2 regions of the Mycolicibacterium sp. SMGY-1XX genome follow, and region 1 is predicted to be linked to the other one. Evidence: riboswitches for the same ligand, from Rfam matches in the RefSeq annotation. Region 1 holds a riboswitch; the other holds the start of a gene.
What was found. A riboswitch is a leader RNA that binds a small molecule or an ion and turns the genes downstream of it on or off. The one in region 1 is predicted to bind glycine.

Region 1 (4,407 bases):
GGCCACCTTGGCGCGCAGATCGTCGAGGTCGACGTCGCCGTTGGTCCGGCAGGCCACCACCACGACGCGCATGCCGGCCAGGGCCGCCGACGCGGCGTTGGTGCCGTGCGCACTCGACGGGATGAGACACACATCGCGGTGACTCTCACCGCGGCTGGCGTGGTAATCGTGGATCGCCAGCAGCCCGGCGTACTCCCCCTGCGAGCCGGCGTTGGGCTGCAGCGAGACCGCGTCGTAGCCGGTGACGGCCACCAGCCAGGCTTCCACCTCGGCGATCAGGGTGCGCAGGCCTGCGCTGTCGCCGGCCGGGGCGAACGGGTGCTGGCGGGAGAACTCCGGCCAGGTGACGGATTCCATCTCGGCCGCGGCGTTGAGCTTCATGGTGCACGAGCCGAGCGGGATCATCGTGCGGTCCAGTGCCAGGTCCTTGTCGGCGAGTGACCGCAGGTAGCGCATCATCGCCGTCTCGGTGCGGTAGGTGGTGAACGCCGGATGCGTCAGGAACTCCGAGGTCCGGGTCTCGATGTCGACCGGCTCGGCGTCGGCGGCGGACACACCGAAGGCCTGCAGCACCGAGGCCACGTGGGCGTCGGTGGTGGCTTCATCACATGCCACCGACACGTGGTCGGCGTCCACCCGCCACAGGTTGATGCCCAGCGCCTTGGCCGCGGCCACCACCTCGTCGGCGCGGCCCGGCACCAATGCGAGCACGGTGTCGAAGAACGTGTCATGCACCAGCGCATCGCCGAGGGCGGCCGCCACCCGCGCGGCGTGCCCGTGCACCCGCCGGGCGATACCGGTCAACCCTTCGGCGCCGTGATAGCTGGCGTACATCGCGGCCATCACGGCCAAGAGCACCTGCGCGGTACAGATGTTGCTGGTGGCCTTGTCGCGGCGGATGTGCTGCTCGCGGGTCTGCAGCGACAACCGGTACGCCGGAGCGCCGTCGGCATCCACCGAGACCCCGACCAGCCGGCCCGGCAGCTGGCGGGCCTGCTTGGTGGCCACGGCGAGGTAACCGGCATGCGGGCCGCCGAATCCCATCGGCACGCCGAAGCGCTGCGCACTGCCGAACGCCACGTCGGCACCGATCTCTCCGGGCGGAGCCACCAGCGTCATGGCCAGCAGATCGGCACCCAGGGCCACCAGCGCGCCGCGTTCGTGGGCCTGCTTGATCAACGCGGACCAGTCGGTGATGCGTCCGCTGGCGCCGGGCAGTTGCGCGATGACGCCGAAGAAATCACCCTCGGGCAGACCCTCGCGCAGGTCAGCGGTGACGATCTCGATGTTGAGCGGCCGCGCCCGGGTGGCCAACACGGCAGCGGTCTGCGGGAAGACGTCGACGTCGACGGCCAGGCGGGTCGCCTTGCCGCGGGCGGCGCGCTGCATCAGCGTCATCGCCTCGGCCGCGGCGGTGGCCTCGTCGAGCATCGAGGCATTGGCGATGTCGAGTCCGGTGAGGTCGGCGACCATGGTCTGGAAGTTCAGCAGCGCTTCGAGGCGGCCCTGGCTGATCTCCGGTTGGTACGGCGTGTAGGCCGTGTACCAGGCCGGGTTCTCCATGATGTTGCGCAGCAAGACCGGCGGGGTGAGCGTGTCGTAGTAGCCCTGCCCGATCATCGAGACCGCGACGGTGTTGGCGTCGGCCATGGCGCGCAGCTGGGCCAGGGCCTCGTGCTCGGACACCGCGGGCGGCAGCTTGTCGAGACCCGGCGCCACCCCGTCGGCGTCCAGTGCGTCGAGGATGCCGGCCGGAAGCGCCTTGGCCGCAAGCTCGTCGAGGGATTGCACACCGATGACACTGAGCATGGTGTCGATATCGGCGGCGCCGGGACCGATGTGCCGATCGGCGAATTTCGGGGCGCTGTCGTTGAACAGCGCGTCATCGGAGAGGGCCAACACGAACTCCTAGGCAGCAGGACGAACTATCGCGTCCTCCCCCTCTGTCGTCGACCCGAACCGGGCTGCCTGAGAGATTCGGCCGATCAGGCCTTTCCCCATGGGCGGGTGCGCGCACCGCTTTCCAGAGGCATCGTGGTCTGACGCGGTCCGGGGGCCTGAGAGGTTGACGGAGAGGTGTTGCTCCTTCGGCGTCTGTGGCTGGCGGTCACAGAACTCTCCCGCGAGAGGGCGATGCAACTGCGATACTACCGCCCGGCGAGATCGAGCGCCGTCCATGCCAGTGCGGTGGCACCGTCGCGCAGTGCGGCCTCCGCCTGCGGCCCCACCGCGGCGTCGGCGAACTCACGTTGATGGTTGACCGCGGGCAGGGAACCGATGCCCAGATACGGGTGGATGGCGCGCACCACCTGCGACACATTGCCCATGTCGGTCGACGCCGACGCCATGGCCCCCGCCCCTTCCGGCGGCTCGACGCTCATATCCCGACCCAGCGCGGCCGCGTTCGCGACGAACAGGTCCAGGATCTCGTCGTCGGTGCGGAATTCCGAGTAGGGCGCGGACTCCAACTCGATGTCGAGATCACAGCCACTGCCCAGGGCACCGGCCTGGAAGCAGGCGCGGATCCGCTTCTCGATGCCGGTCAGCTCGGCGAGTGTGCGGGCACGGACATACCAGCGGCCTGACGCCGAGTCGGGGATGGCGTTGGGCGCCGACCCCGCTGAGGTCACCACCCCGTGGACCCGCACCGTCGCCGGCAGCTGCTGGCGCAGCAGGCCGATCGCCACCTGCGCCACGGTGAACGCATCGGCAGCGTTGACCCCCAGATGCGGATAGGCCCCCGCGTGGGCGCTGACACCCCGATACGTGACACGCCAGTGCGCCACCGCCATCGGCTCGGCCCGCGGGGCGTCAACCGGCCCCGGATGAATCATCAGCGCGGCGTCCAGGCCGTCGAACTCACCGGCCTCCAGCATCACGATCTTGCCGCCGCCGCCCTCTTCGGCCGGCGTGCCCAGGACGTGCACGGTGAGGCCCTGTCCGCGGTCGGCCTCCTGCACCATCAGCGCCGCCCCGATGGCCGACGCGGCGATCAGGTTGTGCCCGCAGGCGTGGCCGAGCCCGGGCAGCGCGTCGTATTCGGCCACGAAAGCGACGTGCAACGGGCCGGTGCCGGCGCGAGCGTGAAACGCGGTGTCGAGTCCCCCGGCGCGGTGGTCGACGCGGAAACCGCGATCGGCCAGCAGCCCGGTCAGCATCCGGTGCGCCCGCACCTCGTGCCACGCCAGTTCGGGGTCGGCATGCAGGGCGGTACTGACCCCGCGCACCAGCTCCCAGTTGCGCCGCAGGTGATCGCCGGCGGCCGCCTTGGGCTCAGAGATCACCGGGGACCCCGAAACTGGGCGCAGCCGACGGGTCCAGGGCACGCCGCACGTAGTCGTCGCGCTGGGGTTCCCAGACCTCCCACAGTTCGGCCAGCCGGGTGTAGGGATCTTCGTCCCAGTCCACGCGCAGGGTGGTCTCCGGCCAAGCGACCTCCCGATAGACCAACAGGCCCGCGGAATACACCGGACCCTCCTCTCCGCCGGCGGTCAGCGCGGCGTTGAGCCCGGCCAACAGGCGGGCTTCGAACTCGTCGGCCCCCGAGGTCTCGTAGCCGCGGATCAGCTCGGTGATGGTCGCCGGCCCGGCAAGCATGTTGCCGGCCGCCACCACGCCGTCACCGGCCACGTGGTGATGCACACCGAGCGCCCCGGCCCCGCTGTAGGCCGCGGTGCGCCCGGCCGCGTCGAGCACGGTCAACTGCCGGTAGTCGCGCAAAGCGTGGTCGGCCACCACAGCGGTCATCGCGGCCTGCGGCTCGGCGCCTTCGGCGAGCCGGTCCAGCAGCTGCCCACCCAGCCGGGGATCGGTGACGTTCTGGCTGGCGGCGGCGCCCAGGCCCGGGCGAATGTTGAGGCACCGGGACGCCACCGCCGGCGAGGACGAGGCGATGATCATGCCGAACGCTCCGGTGTCGCGGTCCAGCGCCGCCATCGAGAACGTCATGACGCCCCCTGCTTCACGGCGATCACGTCCACCTCGACCAGCCACTCGGGCCGGGCCAGCGCACTGACCACCACCCCGGTCGACACCGGGTGCACCCCCTCGAGCCAGCGTCCTACCACGCGGTACACGCTCTCCCGGTATCGCGGATCGACAAGGTAGATCGTCACTTTGACGATGTCGGCGACAGAAGAGTCCGCCTCGTCGAGCAGCGCGGCGATGTTGGACATCGCCTGCTCGGTCTGGGCGGCCACGTCGCCGACACCGACGTTGCGCCCGGTGTCGAGATCCTGCCCGATCTGCCCGCGCAGATAGATGGTGTCGCCGGCGACGACGGCCTGGCACAGGTCATTGTCGAGATTCTGTTCGGGGTAGGTGTCCTTGGTGTTGAACGGACGGATCCGCCGGTGGGTCATGCGCCGCCCACCCGGTCGGACAGCTCGGCAGCGGACCTGACCAGAT
Region 2 (4,407 bases), 880 kb from region 1:
TATCTCTGTTGCCTACGGCCGCGCTCGACACGAATGCCAGGCAGAGTGTGGTGATCCGTGGGAAGTTCTGGGTTGGATCAATCTTGCGAGCGGGCAAAGTGCAGACCGCGCCAACCCTACGGGCACCCGTTGGTACTACTACTTCGCCCAAGACGGTTCAGGAACCAAATGGGACGGGAATTTCCCAGCGCAGGTTGTCCAGCGTGCGTTTGCTCGTTGCTGGTGTATAGGTTCGACGGACTCATTCACCGTTGGGATGGACGAAGTGGATCTCGTCGCCTTTCCTGGTGGTGTTGAGTTTACGCCCTGACCGGCGGTCGCCAGGGTGTCAATTCTGGTCCTCGTTCGGCACGCTGGTGCTTGGTACGAGGCCAATGCCCTCTTACCGAAGCGCGGTTGCTTTTGGGTTGTGGGGTTCAGAATTGGCGGCGCGTCAGCACTCGATGAAGTTCACCGGCACATTGACGGCCAGGCCGCCGGTGCTGGTCTCCTTGTACTTGGAGCTCATGTCCGCGCCGGTGGTGCGCATGGTCTCGATCACCTGGTCGAGGCTCACCCGGTGGGTGCCGTCGCCGCGCAGCGCCATGCGTGCGGCGTTGATGGCTTTACCCGCTGAGATGGCGTTGCGCTCGATGCAGGGAATCTGGACCAGGCCCTCGATCGGATCGCAGGTCAGGCCGAGGCTGTGCTCCATGGCGATTTCCGCGGCGTTCTCCACCTGTTCGGTTGTGCCGCCCAAGATTTCGGCCAGGCCCGCCGCCGCCATCGATGCCGCCGAGCCCACCTCGCCCTGGCAGCCGACCTCGGCCCCGGAGATGGACGCACGTTCCTTGTAGAGCGAGCCGATGGCGCCGGCGGCGAGCAGGAAGCGCACCGTGGTCTCGTCGCTGTCCTTCCTGCCCGCGGGGGTGTAGTGCATGGCGTAGTGCAGCACCGCCGGGACGATACCGGCCGCGCCGTTGGTGGGCGCGGTGACGATGCGCCCGCCGGAGGCGTTCTCCTCGTTGACGGCCAGCGCCACCAGGTTCACCCAGTCCTCGGCGAACTCCGGAAGCCGTTGCGGGTCTTCCTCGCTGAGGCGTTCATACCAGTCCTTGGCGCGGCGGCGGACCCGCAGTGCGCCCGGCAGCAAGCCGTCGCGGGCGATACCGCGTTGTTCGCATTCCACCATCACGTCGCGGATGTGCAGCAGCCGCCGGCGGATCTCGGCCTCACTTCTGCTGGCAGTCTCGATCTCGAGCATCAGCTCGCTGACGCTGCAACGCTTTTGGTGGCACAGTTCCAGCAGCTCCTTGGCCGAGCCGAAACCGTGTGCCGACGTGGCTGCGACGGTGGCGGGTTCGCGGCTCTCGGCCTCGGTGACGACGAACCCGCCGCCCACCGAGAAGTACGTCTCCCGGTGCAGTTCGGTGCCACCGGGCCCCAGCGCGGTGATGGTCATCCCGTTGGGGTGGAACGGCAACATGGTCAGCGGCCGGAGAATGAAATCACCCTCGGTGAGCGCGATTTCGCGGGCCCCACCGAAGTTGATCCGGCCGGTGGCGCGCATGGCGTCGACCCGACGCTCCATCTGCTCGGTACTGATCTCTTCCGGCAGAAGTCCTTCCAGCCCCAGCAGGACAGCGGTCATGGTGCCGTGACCCGCTCCGGTGGCGGCCAGCGAGCCGTACAGGTCGACACGGATGTCCCGGACGTCGTCGAAGGCGCCGAGGGTGTGCAGATCGGAGAGGAACCGCGCGGCGGCGCGCATGGGTCCCACGGTGTGCGAACTCGATGGGCCGATGCCAATCGAGAACAGCTCGAACACACTGATCGTCATGCGGTCACCGTCCTCGGCTTGTTGATCGACAGTTGATATATCAATGCTGAGTCCACGGTAGGCCAGCTGGGCGTGATGGTCAAGGTCACTGCTTCCGCGCGAGCGCGGCGACGGCCGAGACGACGAGCGCACGGTCAGCCCGGGTCAGCTGCGTGATCCGGTCGCCGTGGGCAGCGACGAGGGCGCAGAACTGCGCGTCGACGCCGGCCGGCGTCGTGCCGAATTCGAGGAAGGTGACGTCGTCGGGAGGACCTCCGTACGGCGTCCACGCCACTGCGAACTCCAGCAGTTGACGGTCATAGCTGTCCAGCGACGTGCATCTGGGTGTGGACAAGGTCGGTGTCGACAAGGCGGCCCCCGGTTCGGTCGCCTCGGCAGGTGCCGTGGCGATGTGGAACTCCCCGCTCTGTCCTGATACCTGAGAGATCTGGCGCACTCAGCGCCGTACACCTTCGGTCAGGCAATTCGGATTGCCTGTCTCCAGAGTTGCCTTCGCGCAACGGTACTGGGGCCTGAGAGATTCCCGGGGAGGATGTTGCTCCTTCGGCGCCTCGGTGTTCGAGGTTCTCCCGCCACGCGTCAACGGCTTTTCAATTGTGACGGGGGTAACGTACCGGGCTGCGCCGGCTTTGTCACGGGACGGGACCCACATCCGAGTGGCGACCCGGTAGGCGGGCCGCGTGTCGCTGCCCCGGGCCAGCGCCGCGGCGGGCGGCGAGCATGTCGGTGACGGCGCCGGTGGCGAACGCATAGACCGCCTTGTGCAACACATCGATGAGAAGTTCTTTGCGCGGCCAGGTCTGTGGTGGCGCGCCGACACCTGTGGCGTTCTCCAGGATTTGGTCATTGGTAAGCCGCACCACGGCGAATTTCGCCGACGCCAGTGGGCCGCGTAACCCGACCTCCGACATGACCGCCCGCAGCACCCCGAGCAGGATGCCCTGCCCGTAATGCATGGCCCAGTTCCGCACCAGCGGCTGCTGCCCGGGTTGTTCGGACATCCCGGTGAGGCGCTCGAGCGTGCGGGCAGGCACATGCGAGTCCGGCCGGCCCGTGATCCGCTGCTCGAGCTTTTCCCCGACCGTCATCACCGCCACCCCGGCCGCACCGGCGACGAGGCCTTCCCCCACAGCGTTTCTCAGCATGGCGCGCGGGTACCCGGGCGCGATCCCGCCAAACGATAGGCACTCATGACTGCGGAACCCCGGTAGAGCAGTCGGTGCTCAGCGGGGCGCTACTGGGCGTGGCGGGGCGACGCCGGCCTCACACCGTGTCGGGCAGCTTGGTCCCGGTCGCCAACTCCGCGTACTGGCGCATCAGCCGCAGGGCGGTGCTGCGGCTGATCTCGGGGTCGCGCGCCACGATGCGGTAGCCGAAGTAGTCCTCCATCGACATCAGCGTCATCCCGATGTCGCGGGCAGGGGAGCGGAGCGTGAACGCCCCGGCCTCGGCGCCGTCGTTGAGGAGGTCGGTGTAGAGGTCCACCTGCCGGTGGTAGATGCCCTGGACGTCCCGGCGCTGGTCGAGTTCGAACCCGGCCGCCAGCACGGCGCGCCAGATCGCTCGCCACTCGGCGTCCTCGGGTCCGCTCGGCAGGCCCGCGGCGATGGTCAGCGCCAGTTGGTGGTGGATGTCGCGGGCGCGGCGACCGAGTTCGAGCCGCTCGTCGAAGAACCGGACGTCGGAGCGCAGCGCCAGCTCACTGAGCAGCTGGGGCATGTCCTTGAAGTAGTAGCGCACCGCGTTGGTGGTCAGCCCCAGTTCGGCGGCGACGTCGGCGAGCTTGAGCGTGGCCAGGTCGTAGCGCTCGATCAGGGCGATCGCTGCGTCCATGATTTCGGCACGTCGCTCTACCTGCCGGTTCGGCCTCGCCACTGCTGGGCTCCTCTCGCGGATTCGGACCAATTTTGCCGTTCCTGTTGCGTGACTGCTCACCCGGGCGCATAGTTCTTTTCCAATTAGGAAAATAACTCTTGAACGAAGAGAAAACCATGCGTGCCAGAGATCTCGGCGTGGTCATCGGTGAACATCCAACCGGACCGTACAACGCCATCACCGACGTGGGGGGTGTCCGGGTCGGACACACCACCGTGCAGGGCGACGGAATCAACACCGGCGTCACCGTCGTCATCCCCCATGACGACATCTGGACCGAACCGGTATTTGCCGGTTCGCACCGTCTCAACGGCAGCGGCGAGCTGACCGGCCTGGAGTGGATCCGGGAGTCCGGCGAGCTCACCACCGCCATCGGCCTGACCAACACCCATAGCGTCGGCGTGGTGCGCGACGAGTTGGTGGCCGAGCAGGTGCGGGTGCGCGGTGACGGCGTGTACTGGTCGCTGCCGGTGGTGGGGGAGACCTACGACGGACTCCTCAACGACATCAACGGCTTCCATGTCCGGCCGGAGCATGTGCGCGCCGCGCTGGCGTCGGCATCGGGCGGCGCGGTGGCCGAAGGCAATGTCGGCGGCGGCACCGGCATGATCTGCCACGGCTTCAAAGGTGGCATCGGCACCGCCTCGCGCACCTTCGGCGACTACACCGTGGGCGTCCTCGTGCAGGCCAACCACGGCCGGCGCGAACGCCTG

Region 2: another riboswitch for glycine. It lies ahead of NL241_RS23220 (hypothetical protein); the one in region 1 lies ahead of gcvP (aminomethyl-transferring glycine dehydrogenase).

Annotation. Positions count from the first base shown of each region.
Region 1 covers NZ_CP101139.1:3,940,482-3,944,888, forward strand. Annotated here, with positions in the region: gene gcvP (aminomethyl-transferring glycine dehydrogenase) at 1-1,878, opposite strand, end outside; glycine riboswitch at 1,934-2,035, opposite strand; glycine riboswitch at 2,036-2,133, opposite strand; gene NL241_RS19070 (M20 family metallopeptidase) at 2,148-3,284, opposite strand; gene NL241_RS19075 (DUF1028 domain-containing protein) at 3,274-3,948, opposite strand; gene NL241_RS19080 (RidA family protein) at 3,945-4,361, opposite strand; gene NL241_RS19085 (4-hydroxyphenylacetate 3-hydroxylase family protein) at 4,358-4,407, opposite strand, start outside.
Region 2 covers NZ_CP101139.1:4,821,037-4,825,443, reverse strand. Annotated here, with positions in the region: gene NL241_RS23230 (hypothetical protein) at 1-310, shown strand, start outside; gene NL241_RS23225 (L-serine ammonia-lyase) at 434-1,819, opposite strand; gene NL241_RS23220 (hypothetical protein) at 1,905-2,255, opposite strand; glycine riboswitch at 2,217-2,308, opposite strand; glycine riboswitch at 2,310-2,401, opposite strand; gene NL241_RS23215 (hypothetical protein) at 2,452-2,964, opposite strand; gene NL241_RS23210 (TetR family transcriptional regulator) at 3,083-3,652, opposite strand; gene NL241_RS23205 (DmpA family aminopeptidase) at 3,811-4,407, shown strand, end outside.